4 regions of the Phytobacter sp. V91 genome follow, and region 1 is predicted to be linked to each of the others. Evidence: predicted binding sites of a transcription regulator. Region 1 holds the regulator's gene; each other region holds the start of a gene.
The links. The regulator PhoB, encoded in region 1, activates phosphate uptake and scavenging genes when phosphate is short. The targets are predictions, from matches to a motif close to CTGTCATAAAACTGNCNNAT.

Region 2: a site for PhoB is predicted at 1,077-1,096, ahead of pstS (phosphate ABC transporter substrate-binding protein PstS). Genes of this name have one in related genera too.
Region 3: a site for PhoB is predicted at 1,131-1,150, ahead of kdgR (DNA-binding transcriptional regulator KdgR). Genes of this name have one in related genera too.
Region 4: a site for PhoB is predicted at 3,081-3,100, ahead of rpoH (RNA polymerase sigma factor RpoH). Genes of this name have one in related genera too.

The regions. Positions count from the first base shown of each region.
Region 1 is NZ_CBFFRJ010000099.1:3,530-7,599, forward strand. It holds gene phoR (phosphate regulon sensor histidine kinase PhoR) at 244-1,539, opposite strand; gene phoB (phosphate response regulator transcription factor PhoB) at 1,561-2,250, opposite strand; gene sbcD (exonuclease subunit SbcD) at 2,446-3,648, shown strand; gene sbcC (exonuclease subunit SbcC) at 3,645-4,070, shown strand, end outside.
Region 2 is NZ_CBFFRJ010000024.1:12,367-16,436, reverse strand. It holds gene glmS (glutamine--fructose-6-phosphate transaminase (isomerizing)) at 1-834, shown strand, start outside; gene pstS (phosphate ABC transporter substrate-binding protein PstS) at 1,151-2,191, shown strand; gene pstC (phosphate ABC transporter permease PstC) at 2,310-3,269, shown strand; gene pstA (phosphate ABC transporter permease PstA) at 3,269-4,070, shown strand, end outside.
Region 3 is NZ_CBFFRJ010000192.1:1,483-5,552, forward strand. It holds gene ACSZO4_RS24020 (MFS transporter) at 1-1,065, opposite strand, end outside; gene kdgR (DNA-binding transcriptional regulator KdgR) at 1,242-2,033, shown strand; gene ACSZO4_RS24030 (YobH family protein) at 2,070-2,309, opposite strand; gene mgrB (PhoP/PhoQ regulator MgrB) at 2,467-2,610, shown strand; gene ACSZO4_RS24040 (YebO family protein) at 2,686-2,970, shown strand; gene ACSZO4_RS24045 (MBL fold metallo-hydrolase) at 2,998-4,011, shown strand.
Region 4 is NZ_CBFFRJ010000103.1:8,308-12,377, forward strand. It holds gene ACSZO4_RS18660 (4-aminobutyrate--2-oxoglutarate transaminase) at 1-381, opposite strand, end outside; gene ACSZO4_RS18665 (PLP-dependent aminotransferase family protein) at 489-1,961, shown strand; gene rpoH (RNA polymerase sigma factor RpoH) at 2,067-2,921, opposite strand; gene ftsX (permease-like cell division protein FtsX) at 3,189-4,070, opposite strand, start outside.

The sequences.
Region 1 (4,070 bases):
CGACTCACGGGGCGCAATTTAAACGCTTATAACGTTTAAAGGCAATAAGGGATCGCAAAACCAGATGGTTATGCCAGAGTGAAAAAGAATACCAGATGATATCTCTGTATATAAGAAAAACAGATGGCTAATCATGCGAACAAAAAATCAGCGCAGACATATTCTACGGATGAATAGAAGGAAAAATGGGTGAAAAGGAGAGTATTCTGACAGGAGTGGAAAGAAAAGCTGACACCTGCGGCGTCAGCTTGCGTTCCTCGCCACCAGCCGTTCTGGCAGGGTAAAGCTAAAGCGGGTCCCTTTTCCGGGCGTGCTGTCGATATCCAGCTTGCTGTCATGGTGATTAACCGCATGCTTAACAATCGCCAGCCCCAGTCCACTGCCACCGGTCTGTCGGGAGCGGGCCTTGTCCACCCGGTAAAAACGCTCCGTCAGACGCGGAATATGTTCAGCCGCAATCCCCGGACCGTTATCCTCAACGCTAAACTGCACGCCCTGAGCCACACGCTGCCAGCTCACGGTAATGTGCGTTCCCGGTGGCGTATGGTTAACGGCGTTGTAGACGAGATTTGAGATTGCGCTGCGCAGTTGTTCCTCATTACCCAGCACTTTGACGGCATTATCGACCACAAACTCCAGTTCATGCTTTTTGTGGCTCAGGGTCTGGGCTTCCCTTTCAACCACCCGCAGCATTATGGGGACATCGATAATTTCATTAGGTGGAATAATTGGCGCCGCTTCGATTTTCGATAACGTAAGCAACTGTTTAACCAGCCCTTCCATGCGTGAAGTTTGCTCACGCATGGTATGTAAGGCTTTCTCGCGCGGCAGCCCTTCCAGAGTCTGCTCCTGCATCATCTCCAGATAGCCCTGCAGCACGGTAAGCGGCGTACGCAATTCATGGCTGACGTTGGCAAAAAAGTTACGTCTCGCCCCTTCCAGCTGATGCATCTGCGTGACATCGCGCGCCACCATTAACAACTGGTGCTCACTGTAGGGCATCACGCGGATCTCAAGATGACGGCCATTGTTAAGCACCAGATTAAGCGGACGGACAAAATTCCGTGCTTTATGGTAGCGAGTAAATTCAGGGTAACGCAGCAGGTTGAGAATATTTTGTCCGTTATCGTCCGGCCAGCGTAAATTAAGCAGCTGCTGAGCCAGGCCATTACACCAGAAAATGGCCCCCTCTTCGGTGGTCAGAACGACCGCATCCGGTAAAGATTCAGCCCCGCTGCGAAAACGTTTAATCAGATTTCCCAGCTCACGACGCCGTTTTTTATTCCGCATCTGCATCTGATGCAGGCCATACAACAGCGGTTCCCAACTCCCTGTCCCTGGCGGAGGGGTCATACTTTTATCGACCCATAACCACCAGGAAAGCCGCATTAAATTCCAGAAATGCCAGGCCAGTAATCCGGTCACCGCCAGCAGTAAAAACCACGGCAGATAACCAAAAAATGCTCCGAGCAGTGCCGCTGGTAAACAGCACAGGATGAGTTCGAGTACCAGCCTTTTCCATGACAGCCGTTCCAGCACGCGTCACACTCCTGTCAGATTTCAGAAACGGGTTGAGAACCGGTAACCCGTGCCGCGAACTGTTTGTACCATCCGATCGTGACCACTGTGTTCCAGCGCCTTACGCAAGCGGCGAATATGCACATCCACCGTCCGGTCTTCAACATACACGTTGGTTCCCCAGACGTGGTTCAGCAACTGTTCGCGGCTGTAGACGCGTTCAGGATGGGTCATAAAGAAGTGCAGTAGCTTAAACTCTGTCGGCCCCATGTCCAGGGGATTCTCGCCCGTCATCACGCGGTGGGAGCTCGGATCGAGACTCAGCCCCTGCATTTCGATGACTTCTTCTACCGCCATCGGCGAGATACGTCGCATCACCGCTTTGATGCGTGCGACCAGCTCTTTTGGCGAGAACGGCTTGGTAATGTAATCATCAGCGCCGGTTTCAAGGCCCCGAACCCGGTCCTCTTCTTCCCCGCGGGCGGTCAGCATCATCACCGGGATTTCACGGGTCATGGCTTCACGTTTCAGGTGTTTGATAAACTGAATACCTGAGCCACCCGGCAACATCCAGTCGAGCAAAACCAGATCGGGCCAGGGTTCATTAAGTTGGTTCACCGCGCTGTCATAATCTTCCGCTTCGACAGGTTGAAAGCCGTTTTGCTCAAGCACAAAGCAAACCATTTCACGGATGGGTGCTTCATCTTCTACGACCAGAATGCGTCTTGCCATAATTTGCCCTGTTTAATTAAGTCATCAGTCAATCGCGGCGTCAGTATGCGTCACTTTTGTGACAGATTTATGAAACAAATGACCGACAGATGACCCCAGCCGCCGTTTTATGACAGCGATGATTCGCTTTCGCTGGCAGCGCATATGCCCTTGAATGTTATAATCCTGTTTACGCTTTTTTGCCACGGAACCGCTATGCGCATCATTCATACTTCGGACTGGCACCTCGGTCAGAACTTTTACAGCAAAAGTCGGGCCGCAGAACACGACGCCTTTCTCACCTGGCTGCTGGCAACCGCAGAACACCATCTGGTTGATGCGATTATTGTCGCAGGCGATATCTTCGATACCGGCTCTCCGCCAAGCTATGCCCGCGAACTCTATAATCAATTTGTGGTGAAGCTACAGAGCACCGGCTGTCATCTGGTGGTGCTGGCGGGCAACCACGATTCCGTCGCTACCCTCAATGAATCGAAAGATATTCTCGCCTGGCTAAAAACCACCGTGGTCGCCAGCGCGGGCAGCGCGCCCTTTGTTTTACCGCTGCGCGATGGCTCAGCCGGGGCAATTTTTTGCCCGGTTCCTTTTTTACGCCCGCGCGACATTGTCACCAGCCAGGCGGGGCTTTCCGGCGCGGAAAAACAGCAGCATCTGCTGGGGGCGATTACGGATTATTATCAGCAGCAATATGACGCGGCCTGCACCCTGCGCGGCGACAGGCCGCTGCCCATTATTGCCAGCGGACATCTCACCACCGTCGGCGCCAGCAAAAGTGATGCGGTGCGCGAAATCTATATCGGCACCCTTGATGCCTTCCCGGCGCAGAACTTCCCGCCAGCGGATTACATCGCGCTTGGGCATATTCATCGCCCACAAAAAATTGGCGGTCAGGAGCATATCCGCTATTGCGGCTCCCCTATTGCCCTGAGTTTCGATGAAACCGGCAAAAGCAAATATGTCAATTTAGTGACATTCAGTGACGGAAAGCTGGCCGAAGTCACCCCGCTGGAGGTTCCCGTTACCCAGCAATTAGGCGTTGTCAAAGGCGATCTTGCCGCCATCAGCTCGCAGCTCACGCAGTGGAAAGGTAATCACGCCGACTCTCCGGTCTGGCTCGATATTGAAATCACCACCGATGACTACCTCAGCGATATGCAGCGCAGGATCCAGGCGCTGACTGCCGAACTGCCGGTGGAGGTCCTGCTGGTTCGTCGCAGCCGCGAACAGCGGGAGCGCATTCTCGCCAGCGAGCGGCGCGAGACATTAAGCGAACTCAACGTTGAAGAGGTCTTCGCCCGTCGTCTCGCGCTGGAAGAACTCGATGAGACGCAGTACGCCCGACTACAGGCGCTGTTTATGCAGACAGTGCATGCCTTACAGCAGGAGCACGACGCATGAAAATTCTTAGCCTGCGCCTGAAAAATCTCAACTCACTGAAAGGTGAGTGGAAGATAGATTTTACCGCCGAGCCTTTTGCCAGTAATGGCCTGTTTGCCATTACCGGCGCGACCGGAGCAGGGAAAACCACCCTGCTGGATGCCATATGCCTCGCGCTTTACCATGAAACGCCACGGCTGAATAATGTCTCGCAATCCCAGAATGATTTGATGACCCGCGGCACTGCCGATTGCCTCGCGGAGGTGGAGTTCGAAGTCAAAGGCATTGCCTATAGAGCCTTCTGGAGCCAGACCCGCGCCCGCAATCAGCCGGATGGCAACCTGCAGGTGCCGCGCGTTGAGCTGGCGCAGTGCGCGGATGGCAAAATCCTGGCGGATAAAGTCAAAGATAAGCTTGAGCTGACCGCATCGCTCACCGGGCTG
Region 2 (4,070 bases), on a different contig from region 1:
TATCGCAAATCCGCTGTGCGCCGCAACAGCCTGATGATTACCCTGTCTCAGTCCGGCGAAACGGCTGATACCCTCGCGGGCCTGCGTCTGTCAAAAGAGTTGGGCTACCTCGGTTCACTGGCCATCTGTAACGTACCGGGTTCTTCACTGGTGCGTGAATCTGACCTGGCTATCATGACCAATGCAGGTACAGAAATTGGCGTGGCATCCACCAAGGCATTCACCACCCAGTTAACGGTGCTGTTGATGCTGGTGGCGAAACTGAGCCATCTGAAAGGGCTGGATGCATCCGTTGAACATGAGATTGTTCATGGGCTGCAAACTCTGCCGAGCCGCATTGAGCAGATGCTGTCGCAGGACAAACGCATTGCGCAGCTGGCGGAAGATTTCTCCGACAAACACCATGCGCTGTTCCTTGGCCGTGGCGATCAGTACCCGATTGCCCTCGAAGGCGCGCTGAAGCTCAAAGAGATCTCCTACATTCACGCTGAAGCTTATGCGGCCGGTGAGCTGAAACATGGCCCGCTGGCGCTGATTGATGACGATATGCCGGTTATCGTTATTGCGCCGAACAATGAGCTACTGGAAAAACTGAAATCCAACATTGAAGAGGTGCGTGCGCGTGGCGGTGTACTCTATGTCTTCGCTGATAAGGATGCCGGTTTTGTCAGCAGCAACAATATGCACATCATCGAGATGCCGCATGTTGATGAAGTGATTGCTCCGATTTTCTACACCGTTCCGCTACAGTTACTGGCTTACCACGTTGCGCTGATCAAAGGCACCGACGTCGATCAGCCGCGTAACCTGGCGAAATCCGTAACGGTAGAGTAATTCTCGAACGCCCTGGCCTGCCGGGGCGTTTTTCTCAAACCCGCTCGCAAAATGTCTCTTTTTTCAGCACCAAAGAGTGACAATCTCAGCCTATCTACTACTTTTTTAGTGTCACAAAAGTAAAATATTGCTGACAACTTACCGTCATTAAGATCAGCATCTTCATGATGCTTCACGCATTTTTAGTCAAATTTCAGTTTTAGTGGTTATTGTCATCAAACAGTAACAATCCTTGCATATAACTGTCATCAAAGTGTCCTATTTTGCTCAGCGTAGCAACTCAAACAACAATTTACGATTCCTGGCAGGAGACATTATGAACGTTATGCGTACCACTGTCGCAACTGTTGTCGCCGCGACCTTTTCTCTGAGCGCTTTTGCAGCTAACGCCGCTGCAAGTCTGACGGGTGCAGGTGCAACTTTCCCTGCGCCGGTGTATGCCAAATGGGCTGATACTTACCAGAAAGAAAACGGTAGCAAAGTAAACTACCAGGGTATCGGCTCTTCTGGTGGCGTAAAACAGATCATTGCTAACACCGTTGATTTCGGTGCTTCTGATGCTCCTCTGGCTGACGACAAACTGGCTCAGGAAGGCCTGTTCCAGTTCCCTACCGTTATCGGTGGTGTTGTTCTGGCCGTTAATCTGGAAGGCTTCAAATCCGGCGAACTGGTGCTGGATGGTAAAACCCTGGGTGATATCTACCTTGGCAAAATCAAAAAATGGAATGACGCAGCGATTGCGAAACTGAACCCGGGTAAAAAATTGCCGGCTCAGAACATCGCGGTTGTTCGTCGTGCTGACGGTTCCGGTACTTCCTTCGTTTTCACCAGCTACCTGGCGAAAGTTAACGAAGAGTGGAAATCCTCTATCGGCGCTGGCTCTACCGTAAACTGGCCAACTGGTCTGGGCGGTAAAGGTAATGACGGTATCGCTGCATTCGTCCAGCGTCTGCCGGGCTCCATCGGTTATGTTGAATATGCTTACGCTAAGCAGAACAACCTGACCTACACCAAGCTGATGTCTGCTGATGGCAAGCCGGTATCGCCGACCGAAGCAAGCTTCTCCAATGCGACCAAGAGCATTGACTGGAGCAAATCCTTCGCTCAGGACCTGACCAACCAGAAAGGCGCTGATGTGTGGCCAATCACCTCCACCACCTTCATCCTGGTGCACAAAGAGCAGAAAAACCCGGAGCAGGGTGCTGAAGTCCTGAAGTTCTTCGACTGGGCTTACACAAACGGTGGCAAACAGGCTAACGAACTGGATTACGCAACGCTGCCTGAAAGCGTGATTGCCCAGGTTCGTGCTGCATGGAAAACCAGCGTGAAAGACAGCAGCGGTAAAGCGCTGTACTAAATACCCGTCATACTTCGAGCCGCCTTGCTGCAACTCGAATTATTTAGGGTATGGCATTACCTTAGCCAGGAAGCACGATAAAATGCGCGCTTCCTGGCCCAAACTTAAAGAGTAACTTATGGTTGCAACCAAGCCGGCTTTTAGCCCTCCGGGCAAAAAAGGTGACATGATATTCAGCGCGCTGGTAAGACTGGCTGCGCTGATTGTGCTATTGCTGCTCGGCGGCATTATCGTGTCTCTGATTTTCTCCTCCTGGCCGAGTATTCAGAAATTTGGTTTCTCCTTCCTGTGGACGAAAGAGTGGGATGCGCCAAACGAAATTTTTGGTGCGCTGGTACCGATTTACGGCACGCTGGTCACCTCTTTCATCGCCCTGCTGATCGCTGTCCCGGTCAGTTTCGGTATTGCGCTGTTTCTGACGGAGCAGGCGCCTGGCTGGCTTAAGCGTCCGCTGGGGATCGCCATTGAGTTACTCGCCGCGATCCCCAGTATTGTTTACGGTATGTGGGGCCTGTTTATTTTCGCGCCTCTGTTTGCCAAATATTTCCAGGAACCGGTCGGCAATGTGATGTCCGCCATTCCTTTTGTTGGCGCGCTGTTCTCCGGCCCGGCTTTCGGTATCGGGATTTTGGCCGCAGGCGTGATCCTCGCCATCATGATTATTCCTTACATCGCAGCGGTTATGCGCGATGTGTTCGAACAAACCCCGGTGATGATGAAAGAGTCTGCCTACGGCATTGGCTGCACCACCTGGGAAGTTATCTGGCGTATCGTTCTGCCGTTTACCAAAAACGGGGTCATCGGCGGTGTGATGTTAGGTCTGGGCCGCGCGCTGGGTGAAACTATGGCGGTGACCTTTATCATCGGTAACACCTACCAGCTCGACAGCGCTTCGCTGTTTATGCCGGGTAACAGCATTACCTCTGCGCTGGCGAATGAGTTTGCCGAAGCGGAATCAGGACTGCATGTTGCAGCCCTGATGGAACTGGGTCTGATCCTGTTCGTGATTACCTTTATCGTACTGGCGATTTCTAAGCTGATGATTATGCGTCTGGCTAAAAATGAGGGGGCACGCTAATGGCTACGCTCGAAATACAGACCTCAACAGAGCTGGCGGAATCCCGTCGTAAGATGCAGGCCAAACGCCGGGCGAAAAATCGTCTGGCATTAACGCTCTCTATGGCGACCATGGCCTTCGGTTTGTTCTGGCTTATCTGGATCCTGATGTCGACCATCACCCGTGGGATTGATGGGATGTCGCTGGCCCTGTTCACCGAGATGACTCCGCCGCCGAATACCGCGGGCGGGGGGCTGGCGAATGCGCTGGCGGGCAGTGGTTTACTGATTTTCTGGGCCACCGCAGTGGGTACGCCGCTGGGGATCATGGCCGGTATTTACCTGGCGGAATACGGGCGTAAATCGTGGCTTGCCGAAATTATTCGCTTTATTAACGATATTTTGCTTTCCGCACCGTCGATTGTGGTGGGTTTGTTCGTCTACACCATCGTGGTGATGCAGATGCAACACTTCTCTGGTTGGGCGGGCGTGATAGCGCTGGCGCTGTTACAGGTGCCGATCGTGATTCGAACGACTGAGAACATGCTGAAACTGGTGCCTGACAGCCTGCGAGAAGCGGCCTATGCGCTGGGGACGCCGAAGTGGAAGATGATCTCCGCCATTACGCTGAAAGCCTCGGTCTCCGGCATTCTGACCGGCGTTCTGCTGGCGGTGGCGCGTATTGCCGGTGAAACCGCTCCGTTGCTGTTTACGGCGCTGTCGAACCAGTTCTGGAGCACCGACATGATGCAGCCCATTGCCAACCTGCCGGTGACTATCTTCAAATTCGCCATGAGCCCGTTTGCCGAATGGCAGCAACTGG
Region 3 (4,070 bases), on a different contig from region 1:
CGGCAGCGTTGCCAGCGCGAAAAGTCCTGTTGCCATCAATGCCAGCCCGACCGCGCCTAACAGTCCGGCATGGATCCTTTCGATAAGGTAGCCCGCAAGCGGCGCCATCACCATGGTTGCCAGCGGCCAGGGCGTCAGCAGCAGCCCGGTTTTCACCTCACTGAGCCCGACAACCGTTTGTAAGAAGAAGGGCAAGGAGACCAGGGCCAGCATCTGTGCGCAGAAGGAGCAAATGGAAGTGCAAATCGACAGCGAAAATAATGGGATACGCAGCAGGTCAACGGGCAGCAGTGGAACAGGCAGGCGTAGCTGCCTGCGCACGAAAAGCGTTCCAATTAGCAGCATGGCCGCTATTTCACCGAGAATAAGCGATGTTGATTGCCCTTGAGCAAAACCGCTCAGTGCGGTTATCAGCAGACCGAAAGTCAGGGCATTCATCACCGCGCTGGGGAGATCAAATTTGGGCATTGCACTGCGCTGACCATTGGCCGGGAGGAAACGGATAGCCAGCAGCAAGGCAATAATACCGAGCGGCACGTTGATCAGAAACAGCCACTGCCAGGAGGCCACCGAGAGAATGGCGGCCGCGATAGTTGGGCCTGCGGCTGAAGAAACCGCCACCACGAAAGAGTTGATCCCCATTCCGCGTCCTAACTGGCGCTGAGGATAAATCAGGCGGATCAGCGCCGTATTCACGCTCATCAAAGCCGCGCCGCCGAATCCCTGGGCCACGCGTGCAAGTGTCAACGTCAGCAATGAATCTGAAAGCGCGCAGGTGAGCGATGTCAGGGTAAATATCACCAGGCCGTACTGATAAACCCGCCGATAGCCGAACATGTCGCCGAGGAAAGAAAACGTCAGCAGGGAAATAACGATGGCGATTTGATAAGCATTAATAATCCAGATGGAACTGGCGGGCGATGCATTAAGGTCGCGGGCAATGGTTGGCAGCGCAACATTCGCAATTGCTCCGTCAAGCACGGCCATGGCTATTCCGATTACAATGGTTAAAATTGCGCCATAGCGCTGCGGCAAAGCTAAGCCGTCAGAGGTGGAGTTTTGCATAGAAAGAGTGGGTTCTGGCTGAAGCGTCATTTGTATAATGATTCTAGCATCGTGATTTTTGTTTTATATCGCAGATTTGTAACGAAGATGGCAAACACGCATTGCGACAGGCTGGCGAGAAATTTATAATAAAAAACTATTCTAATTTTTATAAAACAGCGGCGATGAGGTGATTAATGGCAATCGCAGATTTGGATAAACAGCCAGATTCTGTTTCTTCTGTATTGAAAGTTTTTGGCATTCTCCAGGCGCTTGGCGAAGAGCGTGAAATCGGCATCACCGAACTGTCACAGCGTGTCATGATGTCAAAAAGTACTGTCTATCGCTTTTTGCAGACCATGAAATCCCTGGGCTATGTTGCTCAGGAAGGCGAATCTGAAAAATATTCATTGACGCTGAAGCTCTTTGAATTGGGCGCACGGGCGCTGCAAAACGTTGATTTGATCCGCAGTGCAGACATTCAGATGCGTGAGCTGTCACGGTTGACCAAAGAGACTATCCACCTTGGTGCGCTGGATGAAGACAGCATTGTGTACATCCACAAAATCGACTCCATGTACAACTTGCGCATGTACTCACGAATCGGTCGCCGTAACCCGCTTTACAGTACCGCGATTGGTAAAGTGCTGCTGGCATGGCGTGAACGTGATGACGTTCTGCAAATCCTCGAAGGTGTGGAGTACAAACGCAGTACCGATCGTACAATAACCAGCACGGATGAGTTGCTGACCATGCTCGATGTTGTGCGTAAGCAGGGTTATGGCGAAGACAATGAAGAACAGGAAGAAGGCCTGCGCTGCATCGGCGTACCCGTCTTTGACCGTTTTGGCGTGGTGATCGCGGGCTTAAGTATCTCCTTCCCGACGCTGCGTTTCTCTGAAGAGCGTCTGCATGAGTATGTAGAAATGCTGCATCAGGCCGCGCGCAAAATCTCCGAACAGATGGGCTTCAACGAGTATCCGTTCTGAGACAAAAACGCCGCCTGCAGGCGGCGTTTCTTTCCTCTAGCCGTTATCAATAACCGTGTCGCTTTTACGCAGGACAGGGCACTGTGTCAGGCCAAACAGTCCGCTGCTGGAGTGAACGTATTGGGCCGTGCTCACTCCGCGCGCCGTCAGGTATTTACACTGCAGCCCCAGGCCGGCGACATTTTCCGTGCTGCCTATGAGTACACCGTACCCGCTTAACAAAATACCCACCCAGACCAGAGCGACCAGGATGATTGTCCGAATAAGTGTGCGCATAATCTGTTCCTTGCATTTTTATCGTGGTAACAGGCTATCTTAATAGTGAACTGTCGCAAGATGAGCATTCCTAAAAACAGATAATGCAGATACAGTTAGGCGCGGTTTAAGGTCGACATGCTAACGTAACTCATTTAGTACTGCGTCGGAGAGTGGAGTGAAAAAATTTAGATGGCTGCTGTTGATTGCCGTGCTGGCAATTTGCCTGCTGCTCTGGACTCAAATGCTAAATGAAATGTGTGATGAGGGTGTGCAATTTTTCAGCGGTATCTGCGTGATTAACAAGTTCATCCCCTGGTAACAGCTTTTTTCCCGTGAACCGATTTCCTTCCTTACTCCCGGTGGTAGAATATTGCCTTTCAGTAGAGGTGGTAAGATGAACGAAGTCATAAATTCTGGCGCGCTTAGTTTTGCGTCATTGATTGTTTCGGTGGTGGTGTTGCTGGTTGGGCTGGTGCTGTGGTTCTTCATTAACCGCGCAAGCTCGCGGACGAATGAGCAGATTGAACTGCTTGAGGCTTTGCTGGATCAACAAAAACGTCAGACAGCATTGCTGCGTCGTTTGTGTGAAGCCAATGAACCTGAAAAAGAGGCGCCGGTTGAGCAGGCTTCGGTAAAAGGCAAAGACGACGAATTTATTCGCCTGGTGGCCGAACGCTGATTCAGACCCTGTTGGCGGGAGTGGTGCATGACGCGAAAAAATCCCTGGTTCAATGCTTCACTTCCCCATCACTCTTCCAAGGGTTTTATCAATCCAGGTCCTGGTGGTCACAAGCCTGGAGATGTCAAACGCTGGCGACGGGAGCGTAAGGCTGCCGGACTCCCACATCCCCCTGCTGGGGGGTACGAAAATTTTATCACTCACTGGTGGCAGCCTGCTGAACTGGACCCGGACGGAACTGAAGATAAGCTCTGGTGGCTGGGGCACTCTTCAATTCTGCTGCGCCTGCAAAATCAATATATTCTTACCGATCCCGTCTTTTCCCGGCGCGCTTCACCGCTGACATTTGCCGGACCACAGCGGCGAACGCCTCTGGCATTGTCCGTCGATGAGCTTTCGCAGCTGGATGCTATCGTCATTTCCCACAATCATTACGATCACCTCGATAAGCGAACCCTTCGTCAATTGATTGCCCGTTTTCCGGATGTCACCGTGTTTGTCCCCCTCGGGCTTGGCGCATGGGTCAGACGTCGCGGTGCCCGACGTGTCAGAGAACTTGACTGGTGGCAGAGTGCGGTGTTTCAGGGACTGACGTTGACGGCGGTTCCGGCACAACACTGGAGCATGCGAACTTTTTGGGATCGCAATGCATCATTATGGTGCGGCTGGGTTATCGAAAGCCGCGACTGCCGGTTCTGGTTCCCGGGTGATACAGGCTATAGCGACGATCTGCTCAATATTCCCCGGCGGCTTGGGCCGATTACTGTCGCAGCATTGCCCGTGGGGGCCTATGCTCCCCGATGGTTTATGGCAGCAAATCATATGGACCCACAGCAGGCTGTCAGCCTGTGGCAACAGCTGGGGCAACCCCTTGCTTTCCCCATTCACTGGGGAGTGTTTGAACTGGCTGATGAGTCGCTGGATGAGCCCGTGCGTGAATTGCAGGCAGCATTAAATAAAACGGTGACCGGGATCTCAAATTTCACCGTCCTCAAAATTGGTCAATATTTAACATTGCCAGACAAAATGAAACCGTATTGATACTATTTTATTATTTCTAATAATTAAAAGAGTTTTAATTTTTTCGAAACGTTTTTATT
Region 4 (4,070 bases), on a different contig from region 1:
GCGTTTGGTATAGGCACGAGCAATTTTCACCGCATTTTCAACGGCTTCAGCACCAGTTGAGAAAAAGGCCGTTTTTGCCGGCCCTTCAACAGGCGCGCGTTCGTTAATCCGCTCTGCCAGCGAAACATAGCTTTCGTAAGGGACGATCTGATAGGCCGTGTGGGTAAACGCCTGCAGCTGTTTTTCCACCGCCGCAATGACTGAAGGGTGACGATGCCCGGTATTCAGCACCGCAATGCCGGCCGCAAAATCGATCACTTCATTACCTTCGACATCCCACAGCGTGGCGTTTTCCGCTTTCTCAGCATAGAAGCCGCACATGACGCCGATGCCACGCGGTGTTGCCGCTAAACGGCGTTGATGCAGTTCGTTATTTTTCACCTTTATACTCCCCCGTCTCTGATTCATTTTGCAGCAGTCATCTTTTGCCACAATGACACAAGCGGTTCTATAATCGAGTACCAGTTTTGAATAATTAAGGGATCCAATTGCGTTCACTCGTGGGTGATTTACTGCAATTGCGTCTGGATGCGCAAAGCGACGGCAAGCTGCATAAGAAATTATATAACACGATCCGCCACTCGATCCTCGAAGGAAGCCTTCCACCGCAAAGCCGCCTGCCCCCAAGCCGGGATCTGGCAACGGAGCTGCATCTGTCGCGTAATACCGTGCTGAGGGTCTATGAGCAACTGCTGGCAGAAGGCTATATCGTTTCCCGCACCGGCAGTGGCACCTTTGTGGCGCAGACCGTGCCGGACAGCCTGCTGTCAGCCCCCTTGTCGCCCGTGGAGAATGCCGCTGGCGAATTGTCCTCACATCTGTCAAACAGGGGCCAGGCGCTATTGCAACGCAGCAGCGCCAGCCCGCGACAGTGGGGCGCATTTCTACCCGGCGTGCCGGATGTCAACGCCTTTCCCCATGCCCTGTTTCGTAAGATTCAGTCGCGTGTCAGCCGTAAGCCGCAGGCCAGTCAGCTCTCCTATAGCGACGCAGGAGGAAGCCAGGCCCTACAGCTGGCGCTGGTGGACTATCTGCGGGTCGCCCGTTCGGTGAAATGCAGCGCCGGGCAAATCCTGATAACCGAAGGCATTCACCAGGCCATAGATCTGGTGTCGCGCATGCTCTGTAACCCCGGTGACAAAGCATGGATTGAGGAGCCAGCCTACTGGGGCATTCGTAACGTGCTGACAATGAACGGCGTCAACCTTGAGCCGGTGGATGTCGACCTTGCCGGTATCAATCCCCCCGACACCGGAGATGGCGCGCCAAAACTGATTTTCGTCACCCCCTCTCACCAGTATCCGCTGGGCTGCGTGATGAGCCTTGAACGCCGCCAGCGTCTGCTGGCGCTGGCCCGGCAAACGGGTAGCTGGATTGTGGAAGATGATTACGACAGCGAGTTTCGTTTTTCCGGCCAACCGATCCCGGCATTGCAGGGGCTGGTGGATGACGCCCCGGTTATCTACACCGGCACCTTCAGTAAAACCCTCTATCCCGGCCTGCGACTCGGCTATCTGGTTCTGCCGCGCCCCTTAATGCAGGCCCTGAAAACGGCGCATGCAGAGCTGTATCGTGGTGGGCGATTGGTGGATCAGGAAGCACTGGCCCTGTTTATCAGCGAAGGGCATTACACCGCGCATATCCGTCGTATGCGGCTGCTTTACGCCCGGCGGCGCGCGCGGCTCGCAGGGCTGATCGTCGCGGCCCTGGGCAAAGAGGCGCTCAGCGAATTTAATGATAATGCCGGTCTGCACCTGGTACTTTCACTGCCTGAACACTGCAATGACGCCGTGCTTGCCAGCCAGGCGAACCAACGCGGGATCCTGGTGCGGGCGCTTTCACGCTACTACTCCGGCGCTCATCCGCTAAAGGGCTTATTACTGGGATTTGCGGCAATGGAGGAAGAGACAATGGAATCCGCATTCAAGGTATTGCTGGAATGCATCAGGGAAAACAGCTGATCGGCAAGGCAGCCGACTGTGGCGAAAAAGTGAGTTCTCAGAAAGCAAAAAGCCGGGCGCTCTCGCTTTCCCGGCTTCTGAGTGACTTACTGCTTAAGCTTAAATTTAAGCTTCGATCGCCGCACGCAGCTTTTTCATGGCGTTCTTTTCCAGCTGGCGCACACGCTCTGCGGAAACACCATAACGATCGGCCAGCTCCTGAAGCGTGGACTTGTTCGCCTCATCCAGCCAACGGGCGCGAATAATCGCCTGGCTACGCTCATCCAGACCCTGCATCGCATCGGTCAGTTTGTTCGCGGCCTGCTCTTCCCAGTTATCATCTTCAATGCCATCGGCAAAGTTAGACGATTTATCCTGCAGGTAGAGCACCGGCGCCATCGGCTGGCTGTCAGACTCGTCGTCGGAAGACATATCAAAGGTCATGTCCTGAGCCGCCATACGCGATTCCATTTCACGTACGTCTTTGCTGCTCACGCCCAGTTCACGGGCCACCATTTCGACTTCATCCTGGTTAAACCAACCCAGACGTTGTTTGGTTTTACGCAGGTTAAAAAACAGCTTACGCTGTGCTTTCGTGGTCGCGACTTTCACAATACGCCAGTTACGCAGTACGTATTCGTGAATTTCCGCTTTGATCCAGTGCACGGCAAAAGAGACCAGACGCACCCCGACTTCCGGGTTGAAGCGACGGACAGCTTTCATCAGGCCGATATTGCCTTCCTGAATCAGGTCAGCCTGCGGCAGGCCATAGCCCGAATAATTACGAGCAACATGAACAACAAAGCGCAGGTGGGACAGGATCAGCGTCTTAGCTGCTTCCAGATCGCCCTGGTAATGCAGCTTTTCAGCCAGTGCCCTTTCTTCATCAGCCGTCAACATTGGCCATGCGTTAGCGGCCCGGACGTAAGACTCCAGGTTACCAACAGGGGCTAAAGCTAAAGATTGCATTTCTTTGGTCATTCAAATCCTCTCAATATACATCCAACTGGCGGCGGTCTGTCCCCATCAGGCAACAAACATGCCAGTGTTAATGAGCAACGAGAATATCATTCACTCTTGTATCAGACAGTGATTTTATCCACAAGTTCCAGGATGGATTGTGAATAAAATAGGCACAAAATGTGACATAAGTATGAAAAACCGCGGCAGAGGAAGGGAGATATGAGCTATACGCTTTCCCTGCTACGGGAATACTGCATTGCAGGGAAAGAGTATATCAGAGATTTTTTACTGTGGAGTAAAGTGACGTAAATGTTGAACCGTGGCAAGCCAGGCGGCTATCCAGCCAATCATGGAGCACAACAGCAGCAGCAATAAACACTCGTCAAATGAGAGCCCACTTAGCTCAAACTGGGTGCCAAACACCTTCGCCACCTCGGTCACTGCCGATGAGAGGCGCAGCACCAGGATCTCAGACAGGATCAGCGACAAGAACGCGCCGCTAAAGCCCAGTAATGCGCCACCGTACAGGAAGGGACGCAGGATAAAACCGTCCGTAGCGCCAATCAGTTTTTGCACATTGATGGTGTCACGACGCGCGAAGATACTTAAGCGCACGCTGTTACCGATGACGAGGAAGACCGCCGCCACCATCAGCACACCGATCATCGCCGACACCCGTCCGACCAGGCCGGTTAAAGAGGCCAGACGCGCAAACCAGCTGTCGTCCATCCGCACTTCATCAATACCGTGCAATTTGCTGATGCGATCGCGCAGCGTGGTCAGCGACTCCGTACCCTGGAAATCCAGTTTGGGGATCACTACCGCCACCGCCGGCAAAGGGTTCTCTTCCAGCATATCCAGTGCGCCGCCAAAGCCCGACCAGTTACGGAATTCACCCAGCGCGTCTTCCCGGGAAAGGTAATTCACTTTCTCCACGCCCTGCTCTGACTGTAACTGCCCCACCACCTGCGCCGCAGCGTTATCATCCAGCGCTTTATCAAGGTAGACGGTAATTTGCGGGGAAGGATAGTACTGCGAGGCCGCCTGGTTGACGTTTTTGTAAACCATATAGCAGACGCTCGGCAGCGTCAGGGAGATAGCAATCACCATGACAGTCAGGAAGGTCGCAAAGGGTTTACTTTTCAGATCCTGCAACGCGCCATGGAA